2 regions of the Priestia veravalensis genome follow, and region 2 is predicted to be linked to the other one. Evidence: riboswitches for the same ligand, from Rfam matches in the RefSeq annotation. Region 2 holds a riboswitch; the other holds the start of a gene.
The links. A riboswitch is a leader RNA that binds a small molecule or an ion and turns the genes downstream of it on or off. The one in region 2 is predicted to bind glycine.
Positions count from the first base shown of each region.

Region 1: it holds a riboswitch for glycine, as region 2 does, so the genes downstream of both, AS180_RS12845 (ACT domain-containing protein) here and gcvT (glycine cleavage system aminomethyltransferase GcvT) in region 2, are expected to answer to the same signal.

Region 1 covers NZ_KQ758657.1:24,207-33,596, reverse strand. Annotated here, with positions in the region: gene gltB (glutamate synthase large subunit) at 1-1,882, opposite strand, end outside; gene AS180_RS12865 (LysR family transcriptional regulator) at 2,020-2,922, shown strand; gene AS180_RS12860 (Nramp family divalent metal transporter) at 2,961-4,217, opposite strand; gene AS180_RS12855 (DUF3900 domain-containing protein) at 4,388-5,458, shown strand; gene AS180_RS12850 (cold-shock protein) at 5,640-5,840, shown strand; partial or broken gene AS180_RS23570 (carboxypeptidase) at 6,199-6,330, shown strand; glycine riboswitch at 6,655-6,730, shown strand; gene AS180_RS12845 (ACT domain-containing protein) at 6,821-7,093, shown strand; gene AS180_RS12840 (PFL family protein) at 7,108-8,469, shown strand; gene AS180_RS12835 (cysteine-rich CWC family protein) at 8,492-8,677, opposite strand; gene AS180_RS12830 (PH domain-containing protein) at 8,681-9,390, opposite strand, start outside.
Region 2 covers NZ_KQ758639.1:11,230-20,619, reverse strand. Annotated here, with positions in the region: gene AS180_RS07660 (vitamin B12-dependent ribonucleotide reductase) at 1-1,221, opposite strand, end outside; gene AS180_RS07655 (lipoate--protein ligase family protein) at 1,497-2,330, opposite strand; gene AS180_RS07650 (rhodanese-like domain-containing protein) at 2,555-2,929, shown strand; gene gcvPB (aminomethyl-transferring glycine dehydrogenase subunit GcvPB) at 2,970-4,433, opposite strand; gene gcvPA (aminomethyl-transferring glycine dehydrogenase subunit GcvPA) at 4,426-5,772, opposite strand; gene gcvT (glycine cleavage system aminomethyltransferase GcvT) at 5,804-6,892, opposite strand; glycine riboswitch at 6,999-7,080, opposite strand; glycine riboswitch at 7,084-7,172, opposite strand; gene AS180_RS07630 (DEAD/DEAH box helicase) at 7,359-9,035, shown strand; gene AS180_RS07625 (YqhG family protein) at 9,022-9,390, shown strand, end outside.

The DNA.
Region 1 (9,390 bases), on a different contig from region 2:
TTGGTGCACGGTTTGCATTAATCTCTCGATCACTTAAGATTAAAATACTAGCACCCTCTACGATTGCTTTTTCTGCATCGTTAAATAAATCTTCTAAAGATGCTTTCAAATCATCCTTAAATACCGTTGAAAGAACAGCACTCTTGAAACCTTTAATGCTATCTTCTTTTAATGTTTGAAGCTGTCCATTCGTTAACACTGGTGTTTCTAGCTGGATGCGACGACTATTTTCTTTTGTTGGGTGTAGCAAATTGCCCTCTGCACCTAGCAGCGTCATTGTTGACGTCACCAGCTGCTCACGAATTGCATCAATCGGTGGGTTCGTTACTTGTGCAAACAACTGTTTAAAATAGTTGAATAAGGACTGAGGACGATCTGAAAGAACTGCAAGTGGCGTATCATTCCCCATTGAACCTAACGGATCTTTTCCTTCGTTCACAACCGGCAGTAAATATTTATGAATATCTTCATACGTATAGCCAAACGCTTTTTGACGAACAACTAAGTCATCAAAAGATTCTGGCTTTTCATCAGCTGAAGCAGCTAACTTTACCATCTGCTCATCTAACCACTGCTGATACGGTTCCGCTTGCGCCATTTCAGCTTTAATTTCTTCATCTGAAATGATGCGTCCTTCTTCTAAATCAATTAACAACATTTTCCCTGGGCTTAAACGCTCTTTATAAAGAACATTGTCCTCTTCTACTGGAATAACCCCTACTTCAGAAGAAAGGATAATATAGTCATCTTTTGTCACATAATAACGCGCTGGACGCAACCCATTTCTATCTAAAATTGCACCAATTTGTTTTCCATCAGTGAATGAAATAGCAGTCGGTCCATCCCACGGCTCCATAAGAGCACTATGGTATTCATAAAATGCGCGCTTCTCATCAGACATATGAGGATTTTCAGTCCAAGGTTCTGGAATCATCATCATTGCAGCATGCGCTGGCTTTCTACCTGCTAACACAAAGAATTCAAGCGCATTATCTAGAATGGACGAATCGCTACCTTCACTATCTAAAATTGGCAGTATTTTATGAAGATCTGAACCAAAAGCTTCTGATACGAACTGCTGCTCACGTGCTTTCATCCAATTTTGATTTCCACGAAGCGTATTAATTTCTCCATTGTGAATTAAATAACGGTTTGGATGCGCGCGCTCCCAGCTTGGAAACGTATTTGTACTAAAGCGTGAGTGTACTAAAGCAAAAGGAGATGTAAAGTTTTCATCTTGTAGGTCAAGATAAAATGCATCTACTTGCTCTGGTGTTAATAAACCTTTATAAACAATCGTTCTGCTAGATAAGCTTGAGAAGTAAACGCGATTTTTACGCTCTGCTGCCCAATATTCAGCTTGTTTACGAATAATATATAGTTTGCGTTCAAACGCTAAATCATCTGTAATACTTTCATCTGCACCAATAAATACTTGGCGCACGTGCGGACAGCTTTCCTTTGCTACTTTTCCGATTTTTCCGACATTTGTTGGTACAGTTCTCCAGCCTACAAGCGTTTGTCCTTCTTGTTCAATTAAAGCATTGATATACCCTTCAATTTCTTTTTGTTCTTGCTCATTATTTGAGAAAAAGATCATACCTACACCGTAGCGACCTTTTTGAGGTAATGAAAAATCAGTACATGCTTTTGTGAAAAAGTCATGTGGAATTTGAACCATTAGTCCCGCTCCATCACCCGTTAGCGGATCACTTCCTTGACCACCGCGATGATCGAGTTGACAAAGCATATTTAGTCCTTTTTTTACGATGTCGTGCGATGCCACTCCTTTTAAGTGTGCATATAATCCGATTCCGCATGCATCGTGCTCAAACTCAGGACGGTAGAGACCTTGAGCTTTCGGCATTTGATTGTATGTCATATTTTTCTCCCCCGTTCGTTTTCTTTATCTATTTATTAAGACCACTTGTTTATATTTTAAGTTTTCAAATTAATATAAACAATATATAATTTAGATGAAACCAATCTCATTTTGATATATAGAAAAGGAGTAAGCCGATGGAACTTAGACAATTACGCTATTTTATGGAAGTTGCCAGACGTGAGCACGTATCTGAAGCAGCTGAACATTTACATGTTGCGCAGTCTGCTATCAGTCGACAAATTGCCAACTTAGAAGATGAACTGGGCGTGGAGTTATTTCAAAGAGAAGGAAGAAATGTAAAGTTAACGTCGATTGGAAAGCTGTTTCTAGAACATACAGAAACGGCCATGAAAGCAATTGATTACGCAAAGGAACAAGTGGATGAATATTTAGATCCTGAGCGAGGAACGATTAAAATTGGATTTCCTACCAGTCTATCAAGTCATCTATTGCCTACGATTATATCTGCGTTTAAAGAGAATCACCCAAACGTCGCTTTTCATTTAAGACAAGGGTCTTATAAATTTCTAATTGAATCCGTTAAGAAGCGGGATATTAATATTGCGTTTTTAGGCCCTGTACCAGTAGACGATGAAGATATTGAAGGGCACATTTTATTTACAGAAAAGATACTGGCACTTGTTCCTTCAAGTCATCCTTTAGCAACACAGGAAAATTTACGCCTCCGCGATTTACGTAACGAAGATTTCGTTTTATTCCCAAATGGATTTGTGCTTCGTAAGATTGCCGTAGATGCTTGTAAGCAAGCTGGGTTTATGCCAAATATTTCATCTGAAGGTGAAGATTTAGACGCAATTAAAGGGCTAGTCTCTGCAGGTATGGGAATTACACTTTTACCTGAAAGCACCGTTTCTGAAACAACGCCCAGGTTTACAACAAAGATTCCTATTCACACACCTGAAGTAAAACGAACAGTCGGAATGATTATTCCAAGAAACCGAAATTTAGCACCTTCTGATCAAATTTTTTATGAGTTTGTTAAATCCTTTTTCGCTATGTTAGAACAGTATAAATGAAGAAACTCTTCATTTATACTGTTCTATTTTATATATGCTTAAAAAATATTAAGTAGTTCGTTTACCATTAAGACAATAAACAATAAAATACAGACAGCTAGCATGATGTTATTCCATAACGGATTACGATACTGTTTTTCTACTCGCTTTGAATTTAAAAGCCAAAGTAGCGACAGAGCTAAAAATGGCATAAATAACGCTCCTAGCGCCCCGTATGCCATAATAAGGCCAACAGGCTTTCCAATAAACAATAAAAGCATGGAAGGAAATGTTAACCAGATTAAATACGCACGGTATGGTTTGGTTTTCTCCACGACGACCCCTGGATTTTTCGCCTCTTTTTTCATAATGCGAACAAAATCAGCAAATAGATATGGTACACCGTTCCATACCCCTAACAATGACGTAAAGGAAGCTGCCCAAAAACCGATTAAAAACAGCCAGCGCATCGGTTCATTAAAGCGCTCGCCTAGCATACTCGATAACTGAATAAGACCTTGTTCACCACTCAACGTTATGCCTGTCCCAAATAAAAACTCCGCTCCTACTACGAGAAGAGACAGCGTAAAGATAGCGGTTACAATATAAGCAACAGCTGAATCAAGGCGCATAATTGAAATCCACGAACGATGGTTCCAGCCTTTTTCACGAATCCAATATCCGTAAGAAGCCATTGTAATAGAACCACCTACTCCTCCAATTAAAGCTAGAGCGTTCATCAGCGATCCTTCAGGTACTTTTGGTACCATGCCTCCAGCAAGTGCTGTTAAATTTGGAGATAGTAATATGGCAGTGCCTACAACCGTAACAAACATGATGCCAACAAAAACAGTCATTAGCTTTTCAACCAATGCATATCTCCCATTCCAAACTAATAAAAAACCAATAAGTGCATGAATAATAGCCCAAGCCCAAAGCGGGAGCTGAGGAAATAACGCATGCATGGCTAAGGCACATGATGATGAAACAGCAGCTCCAAATACAAACCCCCAAAGGACTGAATACACTCCAAAATAGCTGGTAGCCCATTTCCCCATTGAATTCCAGCCTTCTAAAATAGTTTGTCCAGTTGACAATTGCCATCTTCCTACGCCTTCATTTAAGTAGTACTTTAAAATGGCCCCTACTACAATAGCCCATGCGAACGTCATCCCAAGCGTCGCCCCCGCTACCAATGCGGCTACTAAATCCCCTGCTCCTACACCCGTTGCAGCCGTAATCAATCCCGGACCTACTTTTGAAAGTCGACTCCTCAGCCGAGTAGGTGCTTCATTCGTATGTAATTCTACAGTCATACAATTCCCTCCTTTGTTTTACTAGACTCTCGTTATCTATTATACTATTTTTTGTAAATTTTAGAAAGTTTAGATTTTTCAACCCTTTCGATATTTTATTTATCATTGACGCTTTTTTCTTTTTTCTACTATACTGAAATGATGAACTCTTAATGAAACAAGGTGAATCTATGGACTTTAAAATTAATTTCTTATCTTTTTACGTCATCCAAGTAGATGGTAAAGACGAGCAAGCAGACAAACGCTACAAGCATTTTCAAACGCTGAATACAGAAGAATACGAAGAAAGCTCAATTAAAGACTTCTTAGACGGTGAGTTTAAAAAAATTGTTAAACGTAAGGTTGAACGCCATCCAAAAGCTGAACAAGTTCCTACAAAGCTTGGTTACTTTGTCACGGAACCTGGGCACGCATTAGATTCTAATCCTAACTATAATTTATTTCATCGCACGCGCTTTGCAACGGCAAAGGAGGAATTTGAGGAAAATAGCGAACAGTTTATTCACGCATATTTAGATACCGCAGCTGTACGAGGCGGTGCTTTTTTAGTTATATCCGCTGTACCGCGCAAATATTTCGATCAGGCGTTTGTATTTATTTTAAAATGTGATTTTGAGCCCAAAGTTGCCTCAATCACCGATGAATCAACGCTCATTCGCCATGTCGAAATGGCCATTACAACCAAGAACATGAAGTCTATTCAATACCCATACATGCCTGAAGAAGGCATGGTCGAAGAAAGCGAACTTGTCATCCACCAAGCGTCTCACGCTCGTTACTTTGAAGACTTCTTGAAATTCATTGACTACAACGAGCCGATGCCCGAGATTATGAAAACACAAGTGATGGATATGGTGCGTGAACACGTCAGCGAAACGTTTGAAGCAGAAAGCGTAGAACTCGAACAGTTTGAATCAGACATGGAACTGTGGGCAACAAGTGAAAAGCGTGAGCTTCAAGAACGTTTGGATACCCATCAAGTTATGGAAGCTGCTGCTCATATCGTCGAGCATACGCCTGATGCCGAGCTTAAAATGAAGCTTGGCGAAACGGAGATTAAAGGACTGTTAGCGGATTTCGGGGAAAATATTCACTTAGCGAAAGTGAACGGACGCTATGTGGCGTTAATTGAAGCAGAATCGATTTTGTTTGAAAAAGGCGCGTCTCCAATTGAGTTTCATAAGCCTGGGGATTTGCACGGGATTATTGAGAAAATCAGCAGTAAGCGCTGGGAAGAATGAGCCAAAAATAATAAACGGACGCATCTATTTTTTACTTTACTTGCAATACTGAACTGTTTCTGTTATTCTTAAGAAGAATTATTTTTGTTCGGTAAGGATTGACAAGTTAACAACTTTCGTCTGAAGATTTGAGCAAGAATAGTAACACAATGTGTGCAAAGCACACGAGGAGGCAACAACAATGGAACAAGGTAAAGTAAAATGGTTTAACGCAGAAAAAGGTTTTGGATTCATCGAGCGCGAAAACGGAGACGATGTATTCGTACATTTCTCAGCAATCCAAAGCGAAGGTTTCAAATCTTTAGATGAAGGTCAAGCTGTAACTTTTGAAGTAGAGCAAGGTCAACGTGGACCTCAAGCTACTAACGTTCAAAAAGCGTAATTAATACGGACATCTATGTACAGACTCTACTTGTAGAGTCTGTTTTTAATTTACATTGAAATTTGGACATAATAAAAACCCTACTCACGAATGAATAGGGAACATCAAAACACAGATAGTAACTGGTAAAGAAAATGGTAAACTTAGTATAGCATAGTATTCTTATAATACCTAATTTTTTATTACACATCTCATGATAATCAGTAACTAACCATCCACTGCGATATCCGCCCTCTCCCTCTTTCTCCTCGTCTTAACTTTCACTTATTTGTACAGTTACAATAATTTGTTTACATTCTACTTTAAATATTCTCAAAATACAGTATTTTAAGCTCATGCCTTTTTTAACTAATGGCACATTAAACAAACAATCACTACTTTAGACTCAACTGTAAGAGCTATTTCAGATGGCTCAATAGAAAATGCAGATACAAGCTTTTGGGACACGCTTGCCTCCCAAACAACTCGCCCTTCTGGAGAAGACGAGTAATAAAAATTATCACAGGAAAGCGACTGATAGGCGCTTTCCTTTTTTTCTATTTATAACAATTGTACCCTTTTCCCTTTGCTGAACTATTGATGAAAAGCCTTAGCTCCTACCTCTCCTCTCACCTTTTGCTTCCATTGCTCTATTTTTAAGTGTGATATAGCACAAAACACTCTCCCATTCTAAGTAAACATGATGAAACAATAGAAATGTTCAAAAAACATTGACTATCTTTTCTTTTGTTGATATGATTTTTCTATTGGTTTTTGAGCCAATGTTAAATTGAATATTCCCCAAGCAATGATTGTTGTGGATAACACTACAACAGGAGCAGCTTCTGGAGAGACCGCTTAGGCGGCGCCGAAGGATTCACAATCTCAGGCAAAAGGACAGAAGAGTAACGATACATACGTATGTTATTCGATGACCTATTCGAGATTGGATTCTTCCAATCTCTTTTTTTATTTTCTATATTATTTTTGAGGTGATTATTATGCAACAAAAGCGCGCTGTGGTTAGCGTAATTGGACAAGATCAAGTAGGGATTATTTCAAGCGTCACAACTGTCTTATCAAATCAAGGTGTTAACATCCTCGATATTAGTCAGACAATATTACAAGATTTCTTTACGATGATGATGATTGTCGATGTATCAGCTATTGAACTAAACTCGCTACAACATTCTTTAAATAACGTTAGCGAAGAGCTTGGTTTAAAAATTCACGTGCAGCTTGAAGAAACGTTTCAAGCTATGCATCGCGTATAAAAGGAGGAATAAATATGAGTATTGCTTTAACAGAAATGATGGAAACCATCCGAATGGTTCAAATGGAGAACCTCGATATCCGTACAGTAACAATGGGTATCAGTTTAAGAGACTGTGCTGATTCTAACTTTGAAACAATGAATCAAAATGTCTACAACAAAATTGTTTCATATGCAGGTGAATTAAAAGAAACTGCTGAACAGGTTGAAAAAGAATATGGAATTCCAATTGTAAATAAACGTATTTCAATTACTCCTATCGCAGAGATTTTAGGTCATGCAACGGTTGAACAAACAATCACGCTCGCTAAAACATTAGACCGTGCTGCACAACAGGTTGGTGTCGATTTTATCGGAGGCTTCTCAGCTCTTATTCATAAAGGAATTTCAAAGAGTGATCAAACGTTGCTAGACGCGTTACCTGAAGCTCTTAGCGTAACAGAACGCGTTTGTTCTTCAATCTCAGTAGCCACCACTCGTACCGGTATTAATATGGATGCTGTAAAACAGCTCGGCGTTATTATTAAAGAAGCGGCTAACCGTACAAAAGATCGTGATGGCATTGCTTGCGCCAAGCTGGTTGTGTTCTGTAACCCTGTTGAAGATAATCCATTTATGGCCGGGGCTTTTCACGGCTCAGGTGAAGGTGAAGTGGTCTTAAACGTAGGTGTTAGTGGCCCTGGTGTTGTTTTAAATGCACTAAAACGTCATCCTAATGCTGATTTAGGTGAGGTATCTGAAGTAATTAAAAAGACGGTATTTAAAATTACGCGCGCTGGTGAGTTAATTGGACGCGTAGTGGCTGAACGACTAAACGTTCCCTTTGGCATCATGGATTTATCACTGGCTCCTACTAATGCTATTAACGACAGCGTTGCTGAAATTTTAGAAGAAATTGGGTTAGAACGTGTGGGTACTCATGGTACAATTGCTGCGTTAGCACTTATGAACGATGCTGTGAAAAAAGGAGGCGCAATGGCTAGCTCTTACGTTGGTGGTCTAAGTGGGGCTTTTATTCCGGTCAGTGAAGATAACGGGATGATTAAAGGTATTACCGACGGTTCTCTAAATCTATCAAAACTTGAAGCGATGACCTGCGTATGTTCTGTTGGTTTAGATATGATTGCTTTAACAGGAGATGTTAGTCCTGCTACGCTTTCAGGAATGATTGCTGATGAAGCGGCAATTGGAATGATTAACAAAAAAACAACCGCAGTACGCGTTATCCCTGTTCCCGGTAAAAGTGAAGGTGAAATGGTAGAATTCGGTGGTCTTCTAGGACGAGCTCCAGTCATGGGTGTTAACCCTTATAGCTCTGAGCGATTAGTAAATCGCGGTGGACGAATTCCTGCTCCCCTACAAGCATTGATTAATTAAGTAAAAAGAGTCAGCGTAATCATTACTCTTCACGCTGACTCTCTTTATACGCTTGCAGACAAGATTTGCAAATGCAAGAATGACTAGATTTTGCTTTTAACGCATCTGGAAACTCTTCTTCTGCGCACCAGCAAGTAAACTCTTCTTCTTTTAAAACATGCTGACATCCATTCTTTTTTCCACACAGTGGACAGGTTCTGTTAATCATAACTCACTCTTTCTTTACATCCCAATGTGTAGCTTTATCAAAGATCGGCTTCCATATGCGCTCCGGTAAATAGCCAACTCCGTAGGAAGAACCAAGACCCATTGTTGATACAATAAGATGACGACATCCTTTTTCCCAAAACCTGCTGCTTGCTTTCACCTTTACATCCTGAATCTTTCTGCGCTGCATAACCGTTGTTTTTCGAGTAATAAACTGCGATCGAATACTTAAAAATTCATGGGTCATCGCTACGCCTCCTTGGTGATATCCAAACCATGTTAACAACGAAGTAGCTAACAAAATGACAACCACTCCCCACACAAGCTGAACTTTCCAAAAGCTGATTGCTACTGCTGCAATGCAAGCTGTAATGAAGACATATGATAGCTTATACCATACATAATTGCGCACTACGTTTGGCTTAAACTCAAGATAACGATAAGTAGGAAGATACTCTGAAAAAACCTCCGTTATTTCCTTTTGTTTTAAAAATGGGTGTAAATACACTTTTTGCTCTAAATCAGAAGTTACGACTTTTAACGAAATGGCTCCCCAACCAAATAAACGCTGAAGCAAACCTTCTTCAACTGTAACCGCCTTAATTTTTTCAAAAGGAATCGTAAGCGAGCTTTTGTTTAATAGCCCGTATTGAACTTGAAGGTGCTTTTCATAGCGCTCCACCATAAAATTACCAAAGCGGATTACGTACAAGA
Region 2 (9,390 bases):
GTTGTAGTGTGCCATTTCTTCTTTCGAATAGCTTTCTACATCCGGGAAGCGAAGCTCGTATTCACCGTCGTTTTCAACTGCATCCATAAACTCTTTTGTTAAACAAACAGAAATGTTTGCTCCTGTTAAAAATTCAGAATTATGAACGCTGTACGTTCCACCAGTTTGTAGTTTTTCTTCAGCATCTGCAATAATTTTCTCGCTGAATCCACCAAGACCTGGAATTTGCTTATAATTGATAATTCCTTGGTACATGTCCTTTTCAGATTCCGTAAGCGGCGTAAATTTCAGCTTATCTTGGGCATGTTTTTTAATCATTTCATCATTTGTATTTTCAATTAAGAATCGTAAAATGCGTGGATTTTGCATTTTAGAGATAATAAACTCAACAATATCTGGATGCCAATCCGCTAACATAATCATTTGAGCACCGCGACGAGAACCGCCTTGCTCAACAAGGTGCGTAAGTTTCGCAATATCATCTAACCAAGAGACAGATCCTGATGATTTACCGTTTACACCACGCGCTAGTGTGTTGCGTGGACGCAGGGTTGAACCGTTTGTTCCAACTCCTCCGCCTCGGCTCATGATTTCCATGACTTGCTTACGGTGTTCGGAGATTCCTTCGCGAGAATCTTTTACGTACGGCATTACATAGCAGTTAAAGTATGTAACATCCGTTTCAGCTCCCGCTCCGTACAGAACGCGTCCAGCTGGTACAAAGTTCATTTGAACAAGCTCTTGATAGAATTTTTCAAACCATTCGTTTCGCTTCTCTTCCGTTTGTTCAGCGGAAGCTAACCCAGTAGCGTTACGCTTTGCAATTTGCTCATAGAAGATTTCAAGTGGTTTTTCAATTACGTCTAATGAACGAGTAATAAGTCCACTTTCTGCTTCTTCAGGTGCTAACGCTCCACGAAACTCATCTTCAACCTTTACGACTGCCATCTTTTGGTCAAAATTAATGCTTTCCACATAGCCAAGTCCTCGAGCTGGAAACTTAGGGTCTTCCTTTACGGTTAAAACAACAAAGTCTCCTTTTGATAACGTAAGTTTTTCCGTATCTTTAAACGCATAACGGTCTAACATTACGAGTCGAGATACGCCTTTATGAGTAATTTTCATATCTGGTGTAATTGGGTGTACTTGTGGAAAGCGTTCAATATCTTGATTAAGCTTTTCAATATTCATATTTACTTTTTGATTAACTATAACAGTCATTCTGACAACTCCCTTACCAATCGTGCTCTATTTTACCAATCATTTACCTTATTTTGGAAAAAAGCAAAATTTCAACTATCAATAACTTACCACACGGATTGGACAAATTCAACATGTAGTATTCAACCAAAACCCAAGCACCTACATATAGATAGATGTCAAGAAAAATATTTTTTTTACATTAAAAAAAGTATTTGACTTTTACATCAATTACTTTCTTCAGCTAGATAGAATACTTAGGGGCACAGCTTAAATAGTGTGCTCCTAAGCAATCGTTATCTTCTAAAATTCCATTCAACAGAAGCATATTTCTTTTGTGCTAATTCTTCTACGTAACGCTCTTCTTGTTCTGTTAATTCATAAGGTTCTAAGTCAATATCTAAAGCGCTAGCAAAGCCTTTATAAAATGCTTCCTTCGCTTCTTCCATTTGGATTTTACGGCCTGCAATAGCATTGATTGCAACAGCTTTTGAACGAAACGCACGCTGCATTCGCTCTTTCACACGATCATTTGGATAATTAAATACGCTAAATAATTTATCTTCGTCAATCTCTAATAAAATAGAACCGTGCTGTAAAATTACACCTTTTTGACGCGTTTGTGCACTTCCAGCAATTTTACGCCCTTCTACCACAAGCTCATACCATGAAGGTGCATCAAAACAAACAGATGAACGTGGATTTTTCAAACTATTTTTTTCTTCTTCTGTGCGAGGGATTGCAAAATATGCTTCCAGACCCAGCGAACGAAATCCCTCTAATAACCCTTCTGAAATGACACGATACGCCTCTGTCACCGTCTTAGGCATGTTTGGATAGTCTTCCGATACAATGACGCTGTAAGTAAGCTCCTCGTCGTGCAAAACGCCTCGTCCCCCTGTTGGTCGACGCACAAATCCTAATCCTAATTTATCTACCTGTTCAAAATTGATTTCTTTTTCAGCTTTTTGAAAGTAACCAATTGATAATGTTGGAGGATTCCAGCCGTAAAATCGAATCGTTGGTGGTATTTGACCAGTGCTATGCCACTCTAAAAGCGCTTCATCAAGTGCCATATTGTAATATGGCGAACGTTCTTTTGAATCAATGAATCTCCATTTTTGCTTCATTCTTCTCATCCCTAACTAGTATAGTAGACATTTACATATGTAATAAACTTAATCCGTTTTTTAGTCTACCAAAAGATAAGCAGAAGGAAAAGAAAAGTGAAGCAGTAATTTTTTACTTTTCTTTCGTAAAAACTATCGTGACTTCAAGAAGAATCCCTTTACTTCTAATTTCATTCACTTATATAATAAGACTATGTATTTTGTCGAAGAAAGGAAGAAACAACATGTGGGCACTAATCATTGTACTTGCGGCAATTATTATTTATTCTGTCGTAATGTTTTTTTACCAACGTCGCATTATGAAAACGTTAACGGAAGAAGAATTCCGCAGCGGTTATCGTAAAGCACAGCTAGTTGATATTCGCGAACCAAATGAATTTGAAAACGGACATATTTTAGGAGCAAGAAATATTCCTCTTTCACAGTTCCGTATGCGTATAAAGGAGTTCCGTACTGATCAACCCGTTTATATTTACTGCCAAAGTGGCATGCGAACTGGTCGTGCTGCTCAGCTCTTGCGCAAGCATGGTGTGAAAGAGATTCATGACCTAAAAGGCGGATTCAAAGCTTGGAACGGCAAAATTAAAACAAAAAAATAAACCACAAAAACAGCCCCTTCTTAGATGAAGGGGCTGTTTTTTAACTTTCTTTTTGATAGCGGAGTACAGGCTTTCTTGCTGCAAGCGTTTCATCCAATCGCTTCACAACCGTCGTATGAGGTGCTTCTTGAACGATTTCCGGATTTTCTTCCACTTCTTTTGCAATTTGAATCATTGCATCAATAAACGCATCAAGCGTCTCTTTTGATTCCGTTTCAGTTGGTTCAATCATCATGCACTCTTCGACAATAAGAGGGAAGTAAATTGTCGGTGGATGATACCCAAAATCAAGCAGTCGCTTCGCAATATCCAGCGTGCGAACACCGAGTTTCTTTTGCCGCTTCCCTGATAAAACAAATTCATGCTTACAATGACGATCAAACGGTAAATCATAATGCTCTGACAATCGTCTCATCATGTAGTTTGCGTTCAATACCGCATTTTCCGTTACCGCTTTTAAACCATCTGGACCCATAGAGCGGATGTACGTATAAGCACGTACGTTAATACCAAAGTTGCCGTAAAACGGTTTAACTCGGCCAATGGACTGTGGGCGATTGTAGTCGAAAGTAAAGCCGCTTTCCGTTTTGACTAGTACCGGTTTTGGTAAAAATGGAATTAAATCTGCTTTTACACCAACTGGACCAGAACCTGGACCACCACCACCGTGTGGACCTGTGAATGTTTTATGAAGGTTTAAATGTACAACGTCAAAGCCCATATCGCCTGGTCGTGCTTTACTTAATACAGCATTTAAGTTCGCTCCGTCATAATAAAGCTTACCACCAGCTGCATGAACGATTTCTGCCATTTCCAAAATATCTTCTTCAAAAAGACCTAACGTATTTGGGTTTGTTAACATAAGAGCTGCTGTTTCTTCGTTTACTACTTTACGAAGATCATCTAAGTCTACCAAACCATGCTCATTAGATTTTACAGTAACTGTTTCAAATCCAGCTACTGTTGCCGAGGCTGGATTTGTACCATGAGCTGAATCAGGAACGATTACTTTCGTACGCTTCGTATCACCGTTTGCTTCATGATAGGCACGAATCATCATTAACCCCGTCCACTCACCATGAGCACCTGCTGCTGGCTGAAGCGTAACTTCATCCATGCCTGTAATCTCTGTTAAGTGCTCCTGCAAATCATACATGAGCTCAAGAGCACCTTGAACCGTTTCTTCATCCTGAAGTGGATGAATATTAGCGAAGCCTGGAATACGGGCTGTATATTCATTAATTTTTGGATTATATTTCATTGTACAAGAACCAAGCGGATAAAAGCCAGAGTCTACTCCATGGTTACGTTTTGAAAGAGCAGTATAGTGACGCATAATGTCTAGCTCAGACACTTCTGGAAGTTCTGGTGCTTCGGTACGTACATATTCTGCTGGCAACACTTCTGTACTGGTTACTTCCGGCACGTCTAGTTCTGGTAATGAATAGCCAACGCGTCCTTCTTTACTCATTTCAAAAATAAGCGATTGATGTTGATTATGCATAAAGATCCCCCAATTCCTTCACAAGTTGGTCGATTTCTTCTTTTGTACGGAGTTCAGTAAAAGCAAGTAGCATGTGATCCTTAAGCTCATGATAGTCTCGGCCTAAATCATAGCCACCAATGATATGCTTCGCTAATAACTTTTGATTTACTTCCTTACTGGGTTGAGGTAGTTTTACAACCAACTCATTGAAAAATGCCCCATTAAAAACAACATCTACTTCGCTTGCTTTTAATGCGTTATATGCATAATGCGTTTTTGATAAATTTTGCGTAGCCATTTCCTTTACCCCTTGCTTTCCTAAGGCAGTCATCGCTACTGAAGCTGCAAGTGCATTTAACGCTTGATTTGAACAAATGTTTGAAGTTGCTTTATCACGGCGAATATGTTGCTCACGTGCTTGAAGCGTTAAGACAAAGCCGCGCTTACCATTTTCATCAATCGTTTGACCAACTAAGCGTCCCGGAATTTTACGCATTAACTTTGTCGTTGTAGCAAAGTAGCCGCAGTGAGGACCACCGAACTGTGTTGGAATACCAAAAGGTTGTGCATCTCCTACAACAATATCAGCACCAAACTGACCCGGAGGAGTTAACAATCCAAGAGATAGTGGATTGCTTGATACAACAAACATTCCTTTTCCTTGATGAGCAATGGCTTCAATTTCTCTTAAAGGTTCTACTTGACCAAAGAAGTTTGGATACTGAACGATGACAGCCGCTACATCATCATCCATGCGCTCCTTCAGCACCGTCAGATCCGTTACGCCGTCTTTGCTTGGTACTTCTACTACTTCAATGTACTGACCTGCTGCGTACGTTTCTAACACAGCTCGTGATTCAGGGTGAACTGTTTCTGAAACTAACACTTTTTTCTTTCTCGTTTGACCTGCACTTAACATGGCTGCCTCAGCAAGTGCTGTACCACCATCGTACATGGATGAATTGGCAACATCCATTCCTGTTAGCTCACAAATCATCGTTTGAAATTCAAAGATAGCCTGCAGCTCTCCTTGCGAAATTTCAGGCTGATATGGTGTATAAGCTGTGTAAAACTCTGAACGCGAAATAACGTGATCAACAATAATTGGCATATAGTGATCATAAACACCTGCTCCTAAAAATGAAGCGTATTCCTTTACGTTCTTATTTTTAGTAGCTAAGTTTGTTAACTCTTTTACTAGCTCAGATTCTGATGCCGCTTTTTTTATATTGTATTCCCCTTGGAAACGAACGCTTTCTGGGATATCTGAAAACAACTCATCCACTGAAGACACGCCAATTGCCTTTAACATTTGCTGCTGATCTTCTGATGTCATTGGTAAATAACGATGTACCATTCTTTTGTCCCCTCTCTTTAATTACCCAACATTATTTTGAACGCTTATAAAAAGGTGTCTTCACGACTTTTGCTTTTAAACGTCTTTTTCGCACTTGCACATACACTTCTGTACCTAGCTCAGCATGTTTAGCATCGATAAGTGCAAGACCAATGTTTTTATTTAAAGTTGGCGATTGTGTGCCTGTTGTAACAAAGCCAATCTCTTCTTCCTCACTAAACACTTCATATCCATGTCGTGGAATTCCTTTATCAATCATTTCAAGCCCAACAAGCTTGCGGTTTGGTCCTTCTTCACGCTGACGCTTTAATACCTCTTTGCCGATAAAATCTTCTTTATCCGTTTTCACTGCAAATCCGATACGTGCTTCAATTGGCGTAATATCTTTTGAAAGCTCTTGACCATATAAAGCTAAAGTTGCTTCAAAACGAAGCGTGTCTCGTGCTCCTAATCCACACGGAACTACCTCTTCATTTTTTAAAAGCTCAGTCCAAAGCGTTACTACATCTGATGCAGAACAGTACAGTTCAAAACCATCCTCGCCTGTATAACCTGTACGTGAAACAAGCGCTCTCACACCTGCTACTTCTACATCATCTTTAAATGTAAATGGTTTCAAGTCAGATAATGATTCATCTGTTAATTTCTGTAAAACACCTTGTGCAGCTGGACCTTGCAAAGCTAGTAAAGCAAACTCACTTGAACGATTTACAAGCTCAATACCCTCTGGCTTATGCTGCTGTAGCCATTCGAAGTCTTTTTCAATATTTGCTGCGTTTACAACAAGCAGGTAGTCATCTTCTCCTTTTTGATAAACAAGGAGATCATCCACTGTGCCCCCATCTTCATAGCACATCGCGGTATATAGTGCTTTACCTGGACGTAATACTGAAACATCATTCGTCATAACTTTTTGTAAAAATGCCAAGCTAGTTGTCCCTTTTACATCAAACTCTCCCATGTGAGAAACATCGAACAGGCCAGCTTTTGTACGAACCGCATGATGTTCTTCTTTAATAGATGAGAATTGAACTGGAAGAGCCCAACCTCCAAAATCAATAATCTTTCCACCGTACTGTTGATAGACATCGTAAAGTGGTGTTTTGTTTAGCTCAGTCATTTAACATCCTCCTCATATAAGGCCATTTGCTTTGGTTTCGGGGAATCATCGTATCTTTTTTACACATAAAAAAGGACAGAGAACTCCCTGCTGTATAGCAGGAAGTCTCTGTCCTTTTCACCTGAAAGTTTACCCGTTAAATAGGTTTGCCTCGTGGGTGGTCTATTCGAAATAGACGCTCTCCAGAGTTGCGTCCAACAAGAGTCTTTTTGCCTGAGAGATTCACATGTTGTTTGCTCCTTCGGCGCCACTTTAAAGCAGTCTCTCCCCTTGTCATCATTCGCCTCTATAAAGTTTGTAATTTTGGGCATACTACTAAGAAACTATTACTTACACACATCAATAACAAAATAGTTCATTTAGTGACAATCTATTTTCTATTTTAAATTTTCTAAAATATATTTTTATCCTACATGATTCTGTTCAGCAGTTCAATAAAAACTTTCAGAAAGGAGCAAAACTAACGATGAACATCAGTATGAAGAAAGATGAAGCATGGGAATCTACTTTTTTAAATAAACTTGAGCAAGACGGCTCTTGGTCTGATTGGGAAATGTATAAATTAGCATATGAAATCGAGGAGCAAACGTTAATTACTGAATTTGAAGGTCTGCAAGCACCTCGCCATTTAACAGACCTAACCCCGCATCCACACCAGTTAGAAGTAGCTAAAAAAGTGGTAGAAGAAATGAATGGAAAAGCGATTTTAGCTGACGAAGTGGGGCTTGGAAAGACAATTGAAGCAGGACTCATTTTAAAAGAATATATGATTCGTGGTCTTGTGAAAAAAGCCCTTATTCTTGTACCAGCATCACTTGTATCCCAATGGGCAATGGAACTTAACCATAAATTTTTTATTCCTGCTGTTCCACAAAAGAAAACATACGTGTGGGAGCAATGCGACGTAGTAGTATCATCCATTGATACAGCCAAGCGCTCCCCTCATCGCGAAATTGTATTAGAACAAGATTATGACCTTATCATCATCGATGAAGCTCATAAACTAAAAAATAATAAAACAAAAAACTATGAGTTTGTTCAAAGCTTAAAGAAAAAGTTCTGCTTATTATTAACAGCGACACCAATTCAAAATCGAGTAGAAGAGATTTTCAACTTAGTTTCGTTATTAAAACCAGGCCACCTAGGAAACAAAGATTATTTTGCTGATTTATTTTCTGCTAAGAAACGTTCTGTTCAAAATGATGAGTATTTAAAGGAACTCGTTAACAAAGTGATGATTCGAAACCGCAGGCAAGACACAGGTATTGAATGGACAAAACGAATTGTTCAAACCGTTCCTGTTGAGTTTTCATCTGAAGAACGAGAGTTGTATGATCAAATCACTTCATTTAAGCAACATTCAAATTTACCCAGCAGTTCCTTTGCAATTTTAACATTGCAGCGCGAAGCTTGTAGCAGTCGCGAAGCAGTATTTATGACCTTAAAAAGCATGCTTGAACGCCAAGAGGACGAAAACAGTGAAAAAGCTACTCAGATGCTTAAACCACTCCTTGAAAAAGTACAAACCGTTCCTCAAAATGCGAAAGCAGAAAAGGTAATTGAATTAATTCAACAGATTAATGATAAAGTCATCATTTTTACGGAATATCGAGCAACTCAGCTTTATTTACAGTGGTATTTAAAACAACACGGTATTACATCTGTTCCGTTTAGGGGTGGATTTAAGCGTGGAAAAAAAGACTGGATGAAACAGCTTTTTGAAAGCCATGCTCAAGTTTTTATCGCAACGGAAGCTGGAGGTGAAGGAATTAACCTTCAATTCTGTCACCATATCATTAACTACGACCTACCTTGGAACCCAATGAGATTAGAGCAACGAATTGGACGCGTTCATAGACTGGGTCAACAGCATGATGTGCACATTTATAATCTAGCAATTGAGAATACAGTCGAAGAACATATTTTAAAGCTACTTTATGAAAAAATAAATTTATTTGAGCGTGTTGTTGGTGAGCTCGATGAAATTTTAACCAAACTAGAAATTGATAACATTGAAGATCACATTCAAGATATTCTTCTTCATTCACGAAGTGAAGGAGAAATGAAAATTAAGATGAACAATCTTACATCCATTATTGAATATCACGAAGATGAAGAAGGTGAACAGCATGCAGCAAACTGAAATTCATCAATTTCTCAAAAAATATTTCACGGCACATAACTGTGACTTGACAGAAGACGACCCATCTTATTTGAAGGTTCAGCTTACTATTGAAATGGATAAAGAGCTTATGAACCGACCTTTTTATTGGCATTATATTGAAAAAACAGGCGGGAAACCTAATCCTGCTTCACTTACGTTTATCACCGATCCAACTTATGATGATTCATCTGTACAAGGCGAAAAAATTCACTTTGGCTCACCGCGTTTACATCAAATTTTTGGGTCAGCCCAAAAGTTTGGAGGATTCGTTCACTTATATGAAAAAATGCATTCTCACTCACAATCGCAGCGTTCACTTCAGCCTTGGCTTGCT